4 regions of the Shouchella rhizosphaerae genome follow, and region 1 is predicted to be linked to each of the others. Evidence: riboswitches for the same ligand, from Rfam matches in the RefSeq annotation. Region 1 holds a riboswitch; each other region holds the start of a gene.
What was found. Region 1 has a riboswitch for S-adenosylmethionine ahead of V5G21_RS12110 (methionine ABC transporter ATP-binding protein). Riboswitches for the same ligand answer to the same signal wherever they lie in the genome.
Positions count from the first base shown of each region.

Region 1 (4,393 bases):
GAGCCCGGCATCAACGGCAATGCCATTATTGATGAGGGCTGCATCCACGTCTTCCATGAGACGAGGAGCGTTGCCAGCGACAATTTCCGTTAATTTAATGTTTTTTGGATTGTTTTTAATTTGGTCAACGCCGCTTGTAACGCCGAAGTCATCTTCTAGTTCAAGCAGGCCTGCTTCTTGCAAGAGCATTAAGTTGCGTGCTTGGTTCGTCGCTTCTTTATCAATGGTAATCTCGGCACCATCAGGAATGTCGTCAACTGAATCATACTTAGTGGAATAAAGCCCCATTGGCGCAAGCACTGTAGAACCGATCGCTGTTAAGTCAAGGTCATGTTCTTCGATAAAGTGGTCAAAATAGGAAATCGTTTGGAATGCATTGGCGTCGATTTCGCCGTCGGCTAGAGCCTGGTTTGGCTGGACGTAGTCATTAAAACGAACAATTTCAATTTCAATGCCTTCTTCAGCAGCAATGTCAGCAATGAAGTCCCATTGCGGCGTATCTGTGCCAGTAACGCCAATTTTGACGCTAACAGGATTGTCGGGGCTGTAGTCCGTCGTTTCGTCTAAGCTGTCTGCGCCAGCATTGCAAGCAGTGAGGGCAAATGCGGCTAAAATGGAAAGCGATGCGGTCGTAACTGTCTTTTTCATAGATGGTTTCTCTCCTCTTTCATATCTGTAGGTCTCTTTATCGTCTACGGACGCGTTTCGATGAAATGTTTCCTAAAGATTGCAAGCCTTGGACAATGACAATTAACAACAATACTGTGATGAGCATCGTGCCATTGTCAAAACGCTGGTAGCCATATGTGATCGCTACGTCGCCAATTCCGCCTGCGCCAATTGCTCCTGCCATCGCTGTCGCGCCAACAAGACCGATCGTCGCTGTTGTTAAGCTGAGAAGCAAAGAAGACAGCGCTTCGGGTAAGATGAAGCGAAAAATAATTTGCGCTTTTGATGCGCCCATTGCGTCAGCGGCTTCAATAATGCCAGGTTCCACCTCAAGCAGCGAGTTTTCAATTAACCGGGCAATATAAGGGCCGGCGTAAAACACGAGCGGCACAATCGCGGCCGTCGTTCCAATCGCAGAGCCCATCAAAAAACGGGTAAAGGGAATCAGCGCCACCAACAAAATGATAAAAGGCACAGAGCGGAGCACGTTAATGATTGGGTTGAGCGTATGGAACACAAAGCTGTTTTCGAGTATGTGCCCTGGCCGAGTAACAACAAGGGTAACACCAAGCAAAATGCCGATCACCCCAGAAAACAACAAGGACCAGCCGACCATATAGACAGTTTCATATAAGGATTCGAGCAATAGCTCGCTCGTAATATTAGGGCGAATTGCTTCAGGCAGCCACTCGAGCATCGCCTGTCACCTCCTTCGGTTGAAGCGGATGCGATTTTAAGTAATTGGATGCTTCTGCAAGTATTTCTGGTTCTGCCCGTAAGTCGAAGTAAATCCGCCCAAACGATGTGCCTTGAATGTCGTTCATTGTCGCATGCAAAATGTCAACTTCAATGCCAAATGTCTGGATTAACGAGCGCAGCAAATCTGAGTGGGAGCTATCGCCTGTGACAGTCACTTCATAAATGCGCCGGTTCGGCTCTTTCTGCTGCAGCGCTTCTTTGACACGGGCAGGCAGGCCAGTCGGGATAATGGAGCGGACGAATTTTTCCGTTGTCGGATGTTGTGGATTTGAAAAAATCGACAACACCGATCCTTCCTCGATGATGCGCCCCTTTTCCATAACGGCGACTTTATCGCAAATCTCGCGAATGACCGACATTTCATGTGTAATCATTAAAATCGTAATGTTGTATTCAATGTTTATTTTCTTTAATAGTTGTAAAATCGAGCTTGTCGTATCTGGATCAAGAGCGGAAGTGGCTTCATCGCAAAGCAACACTTCTGGATTCGTCGCAAGCGCTCTGGCGATGCCGATCCGCTGTTTTTGCCCTCCAGACAATTGTTCTGGATAGTTATCTGCCTTGTCAGATAAACCGACAAATGACAGCAGTTCGGTAACTCTTTTGCGAATGTCCGCTTTTGGCGTTCTTGTTAATTTTAATGGCGTGGCAACGTTGTCGAACACTGTCTTGCTTTGGAGCAAGTTAAAATGTTGAAAGATCATGCCGATATTTCGTTTTGCCTTTTGCAGTTCTCGGCTTTTTAATGTGGCCAAATTAACACCATTAATGAGGACCTCGCCAGATGTCGGTCGCTCAAGCAAGTTGGCACTTCGAATGAGCGTACTTTTCCCGGCGCCGCTAAAACCAATCACACCATAAATTTCCCCTCGGGCGACATGTAAATTCACGTTGTCGAGGGCAGTGACTGTCTGGTTGCCTGAATGAAATGTTTTTGTCACTTGTTTAAATTCAATCACGAAAATTCACTTCCTCTTAAATTAAGTAAACAGCTATGCTTACTAGGTTTTTAAGTCTTGTTCAACAACGGATTTGGCCTTCTTTTAAGAAAAACGAAAAACCCCTCTTCCTGGAAAGAAAGAGGGGTGAATGTTCAATTCAATCTCTTATCTCCCAGGACGTAGTCCTGCTGGAATTAGCACCTTCCGCTCATGGCGGGGTTGCTGAAGCATCATTGGGCCAGTCCCTCTGCTCCTCTTAATAAGAATTCGTATACAATTAAAGTTGTTGAAATTAAGTGTAGCAAAAGCAACTTATCTTGGCAAGAGAAAATTTTTACACTTTACCGTAACAAATCGACGCGCCTTTTTCCTAAAAGAGTTTGTCGCTATAATGGAAGAAAATGGAGGGGAGCGCAATGAACCTCATTTTTAAAGGTAACGGGCAGACAAGTGCAGATATAATCAAACGATATTTAATCAGCGAATCGGTTTACCCAAATACGAAAACGGAACTTGAACTGTTTGGCGTCCATGTTCGTACAGTGAAGGGCTCATGGTTCTATCCAGAACATCAGCATGCTATTTATGAAATCAATTGGGTCATAGAAGGGCAGCAAATTTTTACAACGAATGGGAAGCGCCATGAACAAAATGCTGGTGACTTGGTGCTCGTAAGGCCAGGGGAATTTCATACTAGCAAAGGTGGAAATACAGAGCCTTTCACGTACTTATGCATTCATTTTAATATTGATGACAAACTGTTTTTACCTTATTTAACCAATATTGACCCATTGTTTTTTAAAGCCAGTGGCAGCCTCGCCAAAAAAATGGCACCATTTCTTGAACGGATTGCTAAATTGCTGGGGCACGATACCTTTGGCCTCGTCGAAAAAATGAATATGCAAGCAGTGATGTTTGAAATGCTGGGCATGCTTGTGATGGGGCTCGAAGAGTTAGAAGGCAAGCGTCTTTCTGAACGGACCGTTGCACTCGCCTATCAAATAGCGGAGCAAATTGAACAGAACTTGGAGGGAGGCGGACAGTTAGAAAAAAGCAATATTGAACAAATTGCCAAAAAAATGAACATAAGTGTTTCGTATTGCAATCAATTGTTTAAAAAAGTATACCAAATGTCTCCGCGCAAGTATTGGTCCTTTAAACAATTAAATAAAGCAAAAGCGCTGTTGGTGCAAAAAGATATGACGATTGAAATGGTTGCCGATCAACTTGGCTATTACGATATCTCCCATTTTAGCCGCCAATTCAAACGATGGACTGGCCTAGCACCAAGCCAGTTTCGCGCAAAACATGAGTCACTTTACTGAAAATAATTTACGAGGGAGCAGGCATGCCACAATGTCTGCTCTCGTCTTAGGAGGGAGCGTATCAGAGCTTTGCTTTCTGGCGAGTAAACGTTCGATCTGCAATTCCCCTCGTTTTCACTCTGAATCTGGCTTTTATCAGGCCCATGTTTGAAGCCCTTTTGTGCAGGTATGGGTAAATAATGCGCAGAAACGTACATGTTTTTCCCTCTAATTGGTTGGTAAAATGAAAGCGGTAACAAGAATGAATAAGGAGCGGACAAATGATACGAAACCCTGTTTTAAAAGGCTTTAATCCAGACCCGAGTATTTGCCGGGTGGGCGATGATTACTATATGGCCGTTTCCACGTTTGAATGGTTTCCTGGTGTACAAATCCACCATTCCCGCGATTTAGTCAACTGGCGCCTCATTAGTCGGCCACTTAATCGCATCAGTCAATTAAACATGATTGGCAACCCCGATTCTGGTGGTGTGTGGGCGCCGTGCTTGAGCTACTCCAATGGGAAATTTTGGCTTGTTTACTCTGATGTAAAAGTAGTGGAAGGCAATACGTGGAAAGACGGCCATAACTATCTTGTGACATGTGAAACGATTGATGGGGAATGGAGCGAGCCTATTTATTTGAACAGCTCTGGCTTTGATCCTTCTTTATTCCATGATGAAGACGGGCGCAAGTATGTGGTGAATATGGTGTGGGACC
Region 1 is NZ_CP144921.1:2,429,412-2,433,804, forward strand. It holds gene V5G21_RS12100 (MetQ/NlpA family ABC transporter substrate-binding protein) at 1-648, opposite strand, end outside; gene V5G21_RS12105 (methionine ABC transporter permease) at 686-1,366, opposite strand; gene V5G21_RS12110 (methionine ABC transporter ATP-binding protein) at 1,347-2,387, opposite strand; SAM riboswitch class I at 2,532-2,635, opposite strand; gene V5G21_RS12115 (AraC family transcriptional regulator) at 2,786-3,694, shown strand; gene V5G21_RS12120 (glycoside hydrolase family 43 protein) at 3,955-4,393, shown strand, end outside.

Region 2 (4,393 bases), 1.3 Mb from region 1:
CGATAATTCAAGCTGTTCCAAAGAGCGGAGCATATGATAAGGGCCCATACGGCAATTGATTCCTAAAACGTCCGCTCCTAATTCATGCAGTTGCTCGAGCGCTTCACCTAGGGGAATGCCGCCATTTAAGACGCCGATATCGCCCATCGACACGTTCATAATAATCGCCTTGTCTGTAAGACGCCTTGCCAGGGCTACTGCTTCTTTTGCCTCTTCAAAATCATAAAACGTTTCAAACAATAACCCGTCAACGCCTGCTTCCAAGAGGGCCGTTATTTGTTCAAGTAAAGCAGCTGTAATCACCTTGTTTTCCGTATCTTCATGGAGGAACCCGCGAATCCCGCCGATTGTGCCAACTAACGCAAGCTGTTCGTTGTTGCCAATCGCTTTTTTCGCAATGCCGACGGCGGCGCTATTGATGTCTGCCACACTTTCGTTTAATCCATATTTTTTAAGTTTGACGGCATTTGCTGCATACGTATTGGTTTGTAGCAGTTTCGCACCTGCCTCAATATACGATCGATGCACATGGTAAACAGCGTCTGGCTGGGAAAGGTTTAATTCTTCGTAACATAAATCAAAACCTTGCTCGTATAAAAGCGTGCCCATAGCCCCATCTCCAACGATTAAGCTCGTTTTTAACTTATCGCGAAGTTCCATCGTATTCCCTCCTAGGATTTTTTAGCGGCCGCAATTGCTTGCAGCAAATCAGCTACAATATCTTCTCCGTTTTCAATGCCGACTGAGAAACGGAGCAATCCATTATCCACTCCATTTGCAAGTCTGATCTCTTCGGGAATATCAGCGTGCGTTTGTGTTGCTGGATATGTCATTAAACTTTCGACACCACCGAGGCTTTCCGCGAACGAAATTAATTGCAAATGTTTTAGCAACGGATTGACCCAAGCTTCGTTTTGAACACGAAACGACAGCATTCCTCCTCTCCCAGGATAAAGCACGTCTACAATGCCGTCTGTTTGCTCCAATGCATGCACCACTTTTTTAGCGTTTTCCTCATGCTTGGCCATCCGCAATGCCAATGTCTTCATTCCTCGAATAAGCAGCCAAGAATCAAATGCACTTAAAATACCACCAGCACCATTATGATAATAAGCGAGCCGTTCACAAAGATCGGCTCCTTTCGCAACGATAAGCCCAGCAACGACATCGTTATGGCCTCCTAAGTACTTTGTCGCCGAATGGATCACGATGTCTGCTCCTTCCGTTAGTGGCTTCTGCAAAAGCGGCGTATAAAATGTGTTATCGACAATGAGCAGCAAATCGTGTTTTTTGGCGAGAGCAGCAAGCGCTGGAATCGAGGCTTCCTGCATAAGTGGGTTAGTCGGCGTCTCGATAAAAATGGCTTTCACGTTAGAATGAATGGCTTGTTCGACTTCTTGCAAATTCCGTGGATCCACATATGTAAAGGACACGCCCCACCTTGTCCAGCCTCCTTCAAACAGACGGTACGTACCGCCATATAAATCTTTCGAACAGATGATCCCATCGCCTTGCTCAAACAACGAAAGCACAATTTGAACAGCAGCCATGCCAGAGCTAGTCGCAAATCCGCGCTCACCTTCTTCTAATTCCGCAATCGCTTTTTCGAGCACGTCCCTTGTCGGATTGCCTGTACGGGCATAATCATACCCAGTCGATTCGCCAATACCTGGATGGCGATATGCTGTTGAAAAATAAACAGGCGTGTTTACTGCGCCAGTATGTTCATCGCGGCGATTGCCAATTTGCGCTAAGATGGTTTCAGCTCGTTTTTCCATTCTAGTTCCCCCCAATGTGTTCTATTGCCAAACAAAAAACCCTTCTCCAAGATTAGAAGAAGGGGTTGCTTACGTGCATGCTTCTCTTATCTTGCAGATAAACTGCTGGATTTAGCACCTGACCATGGTTGGCTGGTTGCTGAAGCTTCATTGGGCCATTCCCTCCACTTCTCTTGATAAGAACCTATTCAATTGTTGAACACCATTTATAAGTTTCTTCCACTTTACCGCAACTTTCACGCAAGTGCAACCATTATTTCAGTGCCACTCTCTCCATCGTTTATAACGCGAAAAAAATCGCCACTAATGATGGCGATTATTCCGGGTTTGCTTCAACAATCAATTGATCTTCATTTCCGCAGACGCACTGTTTAAACCCGGTCTCGTATTCACCTTGCTCATTGCGCTTGCCGCGCAAAATGTATTTCTCCCCACATACAGGGCAGCGAATGACGATGCGATAGCGGTTGGCTGTAGACATGATTGAATCCCCCTTCGTGTTAAATGTTCGCTTACACAGTGAAACGGCTTTTAGGCTGTAGACAAACGCTCGCATACAAGATCGTTTGACAAGCGTATCGGTCTAGTGATTTTAAACAGTAAAACGGCTTGCTTTTTTCAGCTTCCATATCGCGAGAAGCCAAAGAATGACCATAAATGGAATCATCGCATAAAGGACGTAATGGCCAAAGCTTGATAAAATAAAATCATATCCGCCATGCAATAGGATTGGCAGAATCGCCCCAAGGAGTAAAAACATTTTTTTATGGTCTTCTTTGTACTTCGCTTGTCCAATGTAATAGCCCATCACAATCCCGTAAACAGCATGTGCCGTTGTTGGCAAAACAGTTCGTGGGATGGCTGCCTCTAACCCATAAGCGATCATGTATAAGCCATTTTCAACTGTAGCAAAGCCAAGGGAGACGGAAACACCGAACAAAATGCCGTCCCCTGGGCGCTGAAGCTGTCCATGTTGGTAGGCAAATACAAACAACATGAGCCATTTTAACCCTTCTTCCAGAAACCCGTAAAGCAAAAACGCTTTAGCCGCTGGATGGGGAAAGACATTTTCTTCAGTAAAGGCAAACTGGATCACCAAAATCGGCACGACTAGCAGTGCGCCGATAATGAAAATCCGGAGAACGAGAAACATTTTTGCTTTGCTGTATACATCGCGCAAATAGACATATGAAAACAATGCCATGGCCGGAGCCAGTGCAGCTAGAACAAGGGATACCATGGCTGACCGCCTACTCTCTTTGGTTCGCTAATAGAACATTCCTTTTTTCTAGTATAAAACCGGCTTGTTCCGATCAGCAAGCGCCATCACGTAAACCCAGCTGCTAGTTCCTTGTTCGCTGCCAGCATGACCATTGCTTTAATCCGTGCTTTCTTGCTGTCATAATCGGAGCCGAGAATAACGCCCATTTGTTCGAGTTGGTGGGCACTTCCTTTGTAGTCATACGTTGGGTATACTTTCCCTTCTTCTGAGGCGGTCGTCACAATGATTGGCTTCTTGTTGGCAACCGCTCGTTCCAACGTAGCTACTAGGTTTGGAGGAACTTGGCCGCGGCCAACGCCTTCAACCACCATCCCGTCGCATACAGCAATCATCCCTTCCAGCATGTCTGCGCTCATGCCTAAATAAACTTTAGCAATGCCAATTTGTTTAAGAGGCGTATTGCCAATTTCATAAAACTCCCGGCGAACAGGCTTTTGATACGTAAAAATCACATCGTTGTCTATAATCCCTAAATAGCCGAAACCAAAGGCATTGAACCCTTGCAAATTGGAGGCATGCTCTTTTTTGACATAACGGGCTGCAAAAATCCGCTCGTTAAACACGACGACACAGCCAGTGTGCTTTAAATCAGGTTCACAAGCAGCATAAATGGCATGACGCAAATTCATAAACGCATCACTGCCTGTTTGCTCTGGTCCCCGTTGAGAACCTGTGACGATTATGGGACGCTCGTCTTTGTTCGTTAAGTCTAAAAAATAAGCTGTTTCTTCAAGCGTATCTGTGCCGTGTGTGACGACAATCCCGTTAATCGTCTCGTCTGCAAAAGCACGCTCTACTTCATGCTTTAACAACAGCCAATCGGCGAGTGTCATATGAACGCTTGGCTTTTGCAATACAGAGCGCACGCTTACATGGATGTCTTCCGGCAAACCACATAGCTTTGCCAACTCTTCTCCAGAAAGTTCACCAGCAACCAATTTGCCGCTTTCGCTTGTAGTGCTTGCAATCGTGCCTCCAGTTGTCAGCAACATCACATGGCGCATATTCATCACTCCATTTCGATCCTGCGCGCAATTGCTTGTGCAATCAAAGGGCCGTGGAGACGACCATTTTCAATAAAAATTTCATTAGCATTGTTTCCAGCAGCAATGACGCCGGCGATAAAAATGCCTTCCACATTTGTTTCCATCGTTTGCTCGTCATATACAGGCCGTCCTGTTGCTTCATCGACATGTACACCAAGACTGCGAATAAAGGAGTGATCAGGGTGATAGCCCGTCATCGCAAACACAAACTGCGCTTTAGCTTTGTGCTCTTGTTTCCCTATCCGGTAGTGTACGTGGCTGTCCGTAATCTCATGCACATCGGCATG
Region 2 is NZ_CP144921.1:3,770,602-3,774,994, reverse strand. It holds gene V5G21_RS18800 (bifunctional homocysteine S-methyltransferase/methylenetetrahydrofolate reductase) at 1-660, opposite strand, end outside; gene V5G21_RS18795 (methionine biosynthesis PLP-dependent protein) at 672-1,778, opposite strand; SAM riboswitch class I at 1,862-1,961, opposite strand; gene V5G21_RS18790 (hypothetical protein) at 2,095-2,259, opposite strand; gene prsW (glutamic-type intramembrane protease PrsW) at 2,371-3,018, opposite strand; gene V5G21_RS18780 (asparaginase) at 3,105-4,064, opposite strand; gene V5G21_RS18775 (YpdA family putative bacillithiol disulfide reductase) at 4,070-4,393, opposite strand, start outside.
Region 2: it holds a riboswitch for S-adenosylmethionine, as region 1 does, so the genes downstream of both, V5G21_RS18795 (methionine biosynthesis PLP-dependent protein) here and V5G21_RS12110 (methionine ABC transporter ATP-binding protein) in region 1, are expected to answer to the same signal.

Region 3 (4,393 bases), 1.8 Mb from region 1:
CATATTCTTGTGAATAAAGGCCCATTGGCTCTAAATGGATGGCCCCAGCTTCAACAAAATCATAGTCCAGATTTTGCTCAAGCTGTTCTTCAAGATAAGGGCGGTGTTGAAAATAGTTGGCATCGACATCGCCATCGTTTAAAGCAATGTTTGGCAAAACATAGTCTTGGGCAATTTCGATTTCCAGCTCGACGCCTTGTTCTTTAAGCAATGGCTCTGCCTCTTCTAAAATTTCGGCATGGGGCACATTGGAGGCGCTAATTTTAATGGTCGTTGGCTCGTCTGCATTGCCTCCGTCTCCATTTGCCCCGCCTTGCTCGTTGCCGCCTTGCCCGCAAGCAACGAGTGCAACTGCTGCTGTTGTGACACCTAATGTTTTCAAAAATGCTTTCATCTTCTCGTCCTCTCCTTTTTATTAGCGTTTATCTAATCGACTTGTGAAAAAGTCGCCAATCCACTGGAACACAAACACAATCGCTAAAATAACGACAGTCGCGACAACCATCACATCTGGATTGGTGCGCTGAAACCCTTGTTGGAACGCAAGTGTGCCAAGACCGCCAGCACCAATTGTTCCGGCCATTGCTGTATAACCGATCAAAGCAATGGTCGTTACAGTAATGCCAGAAACAAGCGCTGGCATTGATTCAGGAATAAGCACTTTAAAGATAATGTGGCGGTTTGTTGAGCCCATTGCCTGTGCAGCTTCGACGACGCCTTTATCCACTTCCCGCAAAGCAATTTCAACCATGCGGGCATAAAATGGCGCAGCGCCTATAATCAAAGCAGGCAATGCTGCACTTGGGCCAAAAATCGAACCAACGAGTGCCCGCGTAAATGGAATAAGCAATATGATTAAAATAATAAACGGAATCGAGCGAAATACATTTACAAAAGCGGCTACGATCTTATAAAAGAAGCGGTTTTGCCATGGATTGCCTTTGGCGGTCAAATATAAAAACAAGCCGAGGAGCAAGCCAATAAAAAAGGTTGCAACTGCTGAGGCGACTGTCATGTAAACCGTCTCTTGCGTAGCTGCCCACACATCTTCCCACACGACATTTGGAAACCATTTAGCGATCATGCTCAATCACCTCCACGTCTATTTCTTTGCCGCGGATGTATGCAAGCGCTGCTTCAATTTCGTTCGTTGCCCCTAATAGCCGTAAATACAGCTTTCCATAGGAGCCTTGTTGCAATTTTGAAATGTTCCCTTGCAAAATGCTAATGTCGATCGGAAAACGTCGGATTAATTCCGTTACAAGTTGTTCTTCAGCAGGGTTGCCAACAAACGTTAAAGAGACAATCGTGCCGTCGCTCTTTTCATCAAGAAGATGCCAAAGCGATTGTTCTTCTTCCCCCGTTTGCGCCAACTGCTTAACAAACTCCTTTGTCATCTGCTCTTTCGGCTTACGGAACACATCAATGACTGGCCCTTGTTCGACAATCTTGCCGTTTTCCATCACTGCCACTTGATGGCAAATTTTTTGGATAACGTGCATTTCGTGAGTAATGAGCACGATCGTCAAGTTCAGTTTTTCATTAATGTCAAGGAGCAAATCCAAAATGGAATCCGTCGTCTTTGGGTCAAGCGCTGAAGTTGCTTCATCGCATAACAGCACTTTCGGATTGTTGGCAAGCGCCCTAGCAATTCCAACCCGTTGCTTTTGACCGCCGCTCAACTGAGACGGATAGCTGTCTCCTCGACCATGAAGCCCAACAAGTTCAATCAATTCCTCGACCCGTTTCTTCCGTTGCGCAGCTGGAACTCCTGCAACTTCCAACGGGAACGAAATGTTTTGCCTAACCGTCCGCGACCAAAGTAAATTAAAATGCTGAAAAATCATGCCAATTTCTTGGCGAGCTGCCCGCAATTTACTTGGCGTAAGCGACGACAGTGCCTTGCCATCTATTTTAACGGACCCTTCCGTTGGTTTCTCAAGCAAATTAAGCAACCGAATAAGCGTGCTCTTTCCAGCTCCGCTATAACCAATGATCCCAAAAATTTGCCCAGCTTCAATTTCAAGGTTGACGTTATCGACAGCTTGGACAGCGCCATTTTTCGTTTTAAACGTTTTGCTGATTCCTTTCAGAGAAATCATTGTCAATGTCCCTCCATAAAAAAACCTTTCTGCCGGACAGACAGAAAGGGTGCTGTTGCTTCCCTCTCATCTCCCAAAGCCCATATGCTTTGCAGGATTTAGCACCTTCAAGCGAACTTGCGGTTGCCGGGTTTCATTGGGCCAGTCCCTCCACCTCTCTCGATAAGAATGAATATGGTTGTTTTATCAAACTCTAATGTAGCCGTATCATAGCATGGCTTTATGGCGGCGTCAATTCTTTCTTAAATAAATTAAACTGCCTTGCGCGAATAAAGCAAAACCCTATCGGTATCAGAAAAAAAGACCCGCCCCTGCCAGGCAAGTCTTCGCTATTCGATCGATTCGCGTTCGATCAGCAATTATTTCCATCTCTCCAACTAGGCAACTCATATAGAAAACGTCCATCTTGCCATGAAGCCAACGCCGATGGGAGGGCCGCAGCTATTCACTACGGCACCTGAAGCGGCCAGCCTTCTCCGTTCGTTTGCGACAACCGTTTCTATACGTGCTTCTTCCTCCCGAGTCTCCTCTGGCTTAAACGCCTATCTTTAGAGTGCACGCCAGGAAAATTTGTATCCGAGGGAAGATCAGCCAGAAGAAGAGCTAAAGCATTAATCTTCGCTAATCATCTCCGCATATTCTCCTGCTGACATCAGCTTGTCCACTTCACTTGCGTCAGCCGGCTCAACCACGATCATCCACGCTTTTTCGTACGGTGACTCATTGACAAGCTCTGGGGAATCATCAAGTTCTTCATTCACTTCAACGACTTTTCCGCTAATTGGCGCATACAATTCAGATACAGTCTTGACGGACTCAACGCTGCCAAATGGCTCGTCCGCTTCAATCTCATCGCCCACTTCAGGAAGTTCGACGAAGACAATATCGCCTAGTTCAGATTGGGCAAAATCAGTGATGCCGATACGGACTTTGCCGTCTTCCGTTTTTACCCACTCATGTTCTTCGGAATACTTTAGCTCTTCAGGTAAATTACTCATGTTAACCCCTCCAATGTGGTCTTTTCGAAGTTTATCATACAGGAAATCGCTCATAAGCGAAAGGAAATCTTCTTGTTACACCACTAAAAAGTTGACCACATATCTTGAAATTGATCTTCTTTAAAGCCAAGTGTCACTTTTGTGCCATCTGTTACAATCGGGCGTTTTATCAACATACCTGAACTAGCTAGTAGCTGATATTGCTCTTCATCGCTCATTTCGCCGAGTTTGTTTTTTAAATCAAGCTCCCGGTATTTTTTTCCGCTTGTGTTGAAAAACGCTTTTAATGGCAAACCGCTTTTTTGGTGAAGTTCCTTCAATGTTGTACTTGTCGGCGGTGCCTCGACAATATGGATCGCTTCATAAGAAACACCGTGTTCATCAAGCCATTTCAATGCGTTACGGCAAGTAGAACACTTTGGATATTGATAAACCGTTACACCCATTTCCAGCATCCTTTCTATCCAGTGGACTCGTGTCTATTATTACCGAAAACCATCGCATACACAACTTTTTGGCTCACATGAAAGAAGAAGCCCGTGATTAGGCTTCTTCAGTGAGAGGAGAATACCCCTTGCGAGAGGAGCATTGTATTTTTATTTGGGGCCAAAAGCCCCAAAATTGCTACCTTAAATGACGTATTTCTTTTCAGCAATAATCGCCTTGGCGATTTTCCGTTTTTTTGCCACGACATTAACAGGCTGATGACGCGTTAGCTTGCGCAACATCGAAAGCATCGTGCGCAGCGTATCTCCCTCTTCCATATAAGACAACGCCTTTTTTGCATTTGCTTCGATCCGGTTAATTGCCTCTTGTGTAAACACTTCTGTTAATAGAAGTTTTTGCTGCTCTTTCTCTGGTGATGACGCGTCAAGTGCTTTCTGCGTCCGCAAAATCGCTGACTCCATTGAATAAATATCGCTGACAATATCCGCTACCGCAGCAAGAACTTCTTGTTCTTGATCCAGTTGCGCTCCATATTTTTGCGCACCTGTTCCAGCGACCATCAAAAATACTTTTTTAGCCATCGCCAACAAATGGGTTTCCTGCGCCAACGGTGTATCATCAATTTCTTGAGGCATAAGCATCATTAATTCTTCTTGCAACGCTTGTGCTTTTTGCAAAAACGGCAAATCGCCTTTTAACGCTTTTCGCATAAGGGTGCCCGGGACAAGCAAACGATTGATTTCATTCGTGCCTTCAAAAATCCGGTTAATCCGGGAATCACGATAAATACGCTCTACTTCGTATTCAGCCATAAAGCCATAGCCGCCATGGATTTGCACGGCTTCG
Region 3 is NZ_CP144921.1:636,834-641,226, forward strand. It holds gene V5G21_RS03455 (MetQ/NlpA family ABC transporter substrate-binding protein) at 1-394, opposite strand, end outside; gene V5G21_RS03460 (methionine ABC transporter permease) at 416-1,084, opposite strand; gene V5G21_RS03465 (methionine ABC transporter ATP-binding protein) at 1,074-2,102, opposite strand; SAM riboswitch class I at 2,166-2,271, opposite strand; gene gcvH (glycine cleavage system protein GcvH) at 2,714-3,100, opposite strand; gene V5G21_RS03475 (arsenate reductase family protein) at 3,184-3,546, opposite strand; gene V5G21_RS03480 (acyl-CoA dehydrogenase family protein) at 3,730-4,393, opposite strand, start outside.
Region 3: it holds a riboswitch for S-adenosylmethionine, as region 1 does, so the genes downstream of both, V5G21_RS03465 (methionine ABC transporter ATP-binding protein) here and V5G21_RS12110 (methionine ABC transporter ATP-binding protein) in region 1, are expected to answer to the same signal.

Region 4 (4,393 bases), 350 kb from region 1:
TTCTAGCTCTACGAATTGAAGGTTCTTTTCATTTTCAGTGATGTCTTTTACAGAGACAGTCAGCGGGTCTATGCCATCTTCAAATGAAATCAGCCCTTCCTCCTCAAGCATTAAGAACGCTCGGGCTCCATTCGTTGGGTCATTAGGGATAGCGATCTCGGCACCATCTTCAATTTCATCAAGCGAACCATATACCTCCGAATAAATCCCCATTGGCGCTGTCGGGACAGAAATCAAACTAGATAACTCTAAGTCATTATTCTCGGCAAAATCATCTAGATAAACTTGGTGCTGGAATAAATTTGCGTCATCTTTGCCTTCAGCCAATTCACGGTTCGGAATGATGTAGTCTTGATATTCATTTACCGTTACAGTGTAGCCTTTCTCCTCTAAACCAGGAATAATGGCTTTTGTAATCATATCGCTGTATGGGCCAGCGGTAGCTCCAAACCGAATTTCTTTTGAGTCTCCAGCATTTCCACTTTCACTTCCACTTCCACATGCGCCGAGAGCGAAGATGACGCCTAAACTTATTGCACTTTGTACCCATAATGTCTTTTTCATCGTTTCTCTCCTTCTTTTCCTATCTATTTAACAAAAGGCAAGCTTGCCTTAACGTTTATTTTCTTTTATCTGTCGCTTTTGCAGTCAAATCTCCTATAAACTGAAATACTTGGACGAGAATGATCAATATCACCACAGTCGCAATCATAATTGTATGGTCATAGCGATAATGCCCGTAGCGAATCGCCAAATCGCCAACTCCGCCACCGCCAATGACACCCGCCATTGCCGAGTAAGCAATTAAGCTGATAATCGTAAGAGTAAGCCCTTGTACCATCGAAGCACGCGCTTCTAAAAAGAGCACGTCTTTTATAATCATCCATGGCGTCGCGCCCGAAGCGATTGCTGCTTCAATTAACCCTTTATCTACTTCCCGCATTGAACTTTCCACAATCCGGGCAAAAAACGGAATCGCAGCAACAGACAACGACACGCTTGCTGCGATCGGACCTGTCGTTGTACCGACGAGCGCTTTCGTAAAGGGATAAAGGGCCACAAGCAAAATGATAAACGGAATGGAACGAACAATGTTGACAATAAAGCCCAACCCTGATTGGACAAGTTGATTTTCCCAGAATAAGCCTCGGTCAGTCGCAAACAAAATGACGCCAAGTGGAAAACCAACGATTATCGCCACAGCTGTTGAGATGCTGATCATTAACAACGTCTCTACAAAGGCGTTCCACATATCTGGCAACATCTCAACTAAATGCACGAAGTCCATCGCGGATCACCTCCACTTCAGCGGAACGTTGCTTAATATAAGCAATTGCTTCCTGAATCGCTGTTGGCTCGCCCTTCAGTTCCATAATAAAAATGCCAAGCGGGCGGCCGCCGATATATTCGATCGCTCCATGGAGAAAGTTTCCTTTTACAGAAAACTGTTGCAATGTATCCGAGATAATGCCTTGTTGGGCAACGCTACCTTTAAAGATTACTTTAGCAATCGTGCCAGAAAATTGGCTCAATGTATGTTCAGGAATATGAAAAGAGACGACATCTCCAATAAACTCTTGTGTTAACGGTGCTTTTGGCGCAGCAAACACATCATACACATCTCCCTGCTCAATCATTTTGCCATCTTGCATAATCGCCATTTTATGGCATATTTCTTTAACGACTGCCATTTCATGGGTAATGAGCACGATTGTCAACCCTAGTTCTTCGTTCAACTTTTTTAATAACGCCAAAATCGATTTAGTTGTTGTTGGGTCAAGCGCAGATGTGGCTTCATCACACAACAGCACGCTTGGTTTGTTGGCTAGCGCTCGGGCAATGCCAACACGTTGCTTTTGGCCGCCAGAAAGCTGCGCTGGATACGCATTGCGTTTATTCGAAAGGCCAACAAGCTCTAGCAGTTCTTCCACCCTGGCTGGAATTAGATCCGCTCTCACGCCAGCAGCTTTTAAAGCAAAGGCAATATTGCCGAATACCGTTTTTTGGTTAATTAAATAAAAATGTTGAAAAATCATGCCGATCTTTAGACGTGCTTGCCGAAGCTCGCGTGTACCTAGTTTGGTCAAATCCAAGCCGTCAACACGAATCGTCCCACTCGTCGGCCGCTCTAATAAATTAATACAGCGAAGCAGTGAACTTTTGCCCGCTCCGGAGTAGCCAACGATACCAAAAATCTCCCCTTTGCCTACTTTAAAAGAAACATTGTCTACGCCGATAACACGTTTTTTCTTTGTTTTGTATACTTTTGTTAACTCGCTTGCCTCAATCATCGGTTCTCCACTCCTACATAAAAAAGCTTCTCTCATCATCATGAAAGAAGCTGCGAAAATCCGTTTCCGTTTTTCCGGCTTATCTTTCAGAATGATCCCATTCTGCAGGAATTGGCACCTTCCCCGTAACGGGAGGTTGCTGGACGTCATTGGGCCTAATCCCTCAGTCGCTCTTGATAAGTCCTTTTTTAATTGATGTAACCCGTATATTACGCTTTTTAAACAAAATTGTCAAAACATTTATCGGCAGCAACGCCAAAAACACGTTTTTCAATGTGAAAAACATGTTTTGGTTTTGTATGTTTGTTTCATTTAGCACTTTCTTGGCCATTATGGTCGGTAGTTCCATGGTATTTTCGGTATGTAATCGCCGAAATGGTAATGCTGATCTCATATAAAATAAGCATCGGCACCGTAACAAACAGATGCGACGTTAATTCAGGGGGTGTAATAATGCCAGCGATCACAAGCAAGGCAAAATACGCGTATTTACGGATTTTCCGCAGGAATGCTGGCGTGACCACTCCTAGCCTCGTTAAAAACATCACAACTACCGGGAGCTGAAACAAAAGCCCAAAAGGGATGGTCAGTTGGAACAAAAATGAAAAGTATTCATTGATTCCATACATCTCATTTATTTCGAGGCGGTCGGCCATTTGCCCCATAAAAGAAATGACAAAAGGCAATAAAATAAAATAGGAAAAAGCAATTCCTGCCAAAAACAATAGGAACGCAATTGGAATGTACGCGAGCGTCGCTTTTTGTTCGTTTTCTTTTAATCCCGGTGAAACAAAGGCCCATAATTGGTACAAGATCACTGGAATGATAAGCACAAGCGCTGTTATGACAGCAAAGTTCATATAGACACGAAGCGGGTCGGTCAATCGAAAAGCATTAAACGGCATATCAGCGGCTTGGGGGGAGTTCTGCAAAAACGTAATAACGGGAACCGCCAAGAAAAAACCGCCAATAAGCGCGACAATAAAAAAGGCGAGGACCACAAAAATCCTGCGCCTTAGCTCTTCCGCGTGATCCATAATGGACATGTCTTGCATAGGGACACGCCCTTTTCTGCCTTTACGCTTTTTCTTTTTGGACGTTTGTTGATTTGGTGTCATCATCGTCATCCGCTAATCCTTTGGTAGCATTTTTAAACTCACGCAATGTGCTTCCCGCTGCTTTTCCGAGTTCCGGCAGCTTTTTCGGCCCGAAAATTAGCAATGCGACTAGTGCAATTAATACGACACTCCCTACAGAAAGTCCTCCCATTGTTGTTGCCTCCTTCTTATAGTGGGTAATGCTTTAAAAAGTAAACAAGCGCCTGCAGTTCCACTGCAAGGTCAATATGATGAACGCGAATATGGGCTGGTACGGATAAGCGCACTGGGGTAAAGTTTAAAATCCCTTCAATTCCCGCTTTAACGAGGCGGTCGGCACTTTTTTGTGCCTGGGAAGCAGGCACAGTCAGAACCGCAATCGAAACATTTTGCAACCCAATTTCTTCAAGCTTGTCCCAGTTATACACAGGAACTTCGCCGACTTTTGTACCAATTTTTTTTTCATCGACATCAAAAGCATGGGTGATCACGGTATTGTTGTTTTTTGAAAAATTATACTGCAATAATGCAGTTCCAAGGTTTCCTACACCGACTAAAATCACGTTTGTCCGCTCATCTTGGTCTAACGTCTCCCTAAAAAAAGAAAGGAGATATTGGACATTATACCCATACCCTTTTTTTCCTAACGCGCCAAAGTAAGAAAAATCTCTTCGGATTGTTGCAGAATCTACTTTTACTGCCTGGCTTAATTCAGTTGAAGAAACCCGCTGTTTTCCGGCAGCATGCAAGCTTTCGATAAAGCGGTAATAAAGCGGCAAGCGTTTTGCTGTTGCCTGAGGAATCTTCAGTTGTTCTGATTTCATGTCCGCCCCTTTCTGAGCTTTGGCTGCTGGCGCAGCATGATTCAACTCTATTGTACACGATTTTCGCTAAAATGAAAGAGCTCTCATTATGAACCTTTATTGTTGTTTCGATCTAAATTGATGTACACTTATTAAAGAACTTATTATGAACGCGAGGTTTGCTTTTTATGATTGTACTACA
Region 4 is NZ_CP144921.1:2,781,543-2,785,935, reverse strand. It holds gene V5G21_RS13865 (MetQ/NlpA family ABC transporter substrate-binding protein) at 1-564, opposite strand, end outside; gene V5G21_RS13860 (methionine ABC transporter permease) at 620-1,288, opposite strand; gene V5G21_RS13855 (methionine ABC transporter ATP-binding protein) at 1,266-2,291, opposite strand; SAM riboswitch class I at 2,368-2,474, opposite strand; gene tatC (twin-arginine translocase subunit TatC) at 2,600-3,346, opposite strand; gene V5G21_RS13845 (twin-arginine translocase TatA/TatE family subunit) at 3,369-3,560, opposite strand; gene V5G21_RS13840 (redox-sensing transcriptional repressor Rex) at 3,577-4,212, opposite strand; gene V5G21_RS13835 (ABC-F family ATP-binding cassette domain-containing protein) at 4,380-4,393, shown strand, end outside.
Region 4: it holds a riboswitch for S-adenosylmethionine, as region 1 does, so the genes downstream of both, V5G21_RS13855 (methionine ABC transporter ATP-binding protein) here and V5G21_RS12110 (methionine ABC transporter ATP-binding protein) in region 1, are expected to answer to the same signal.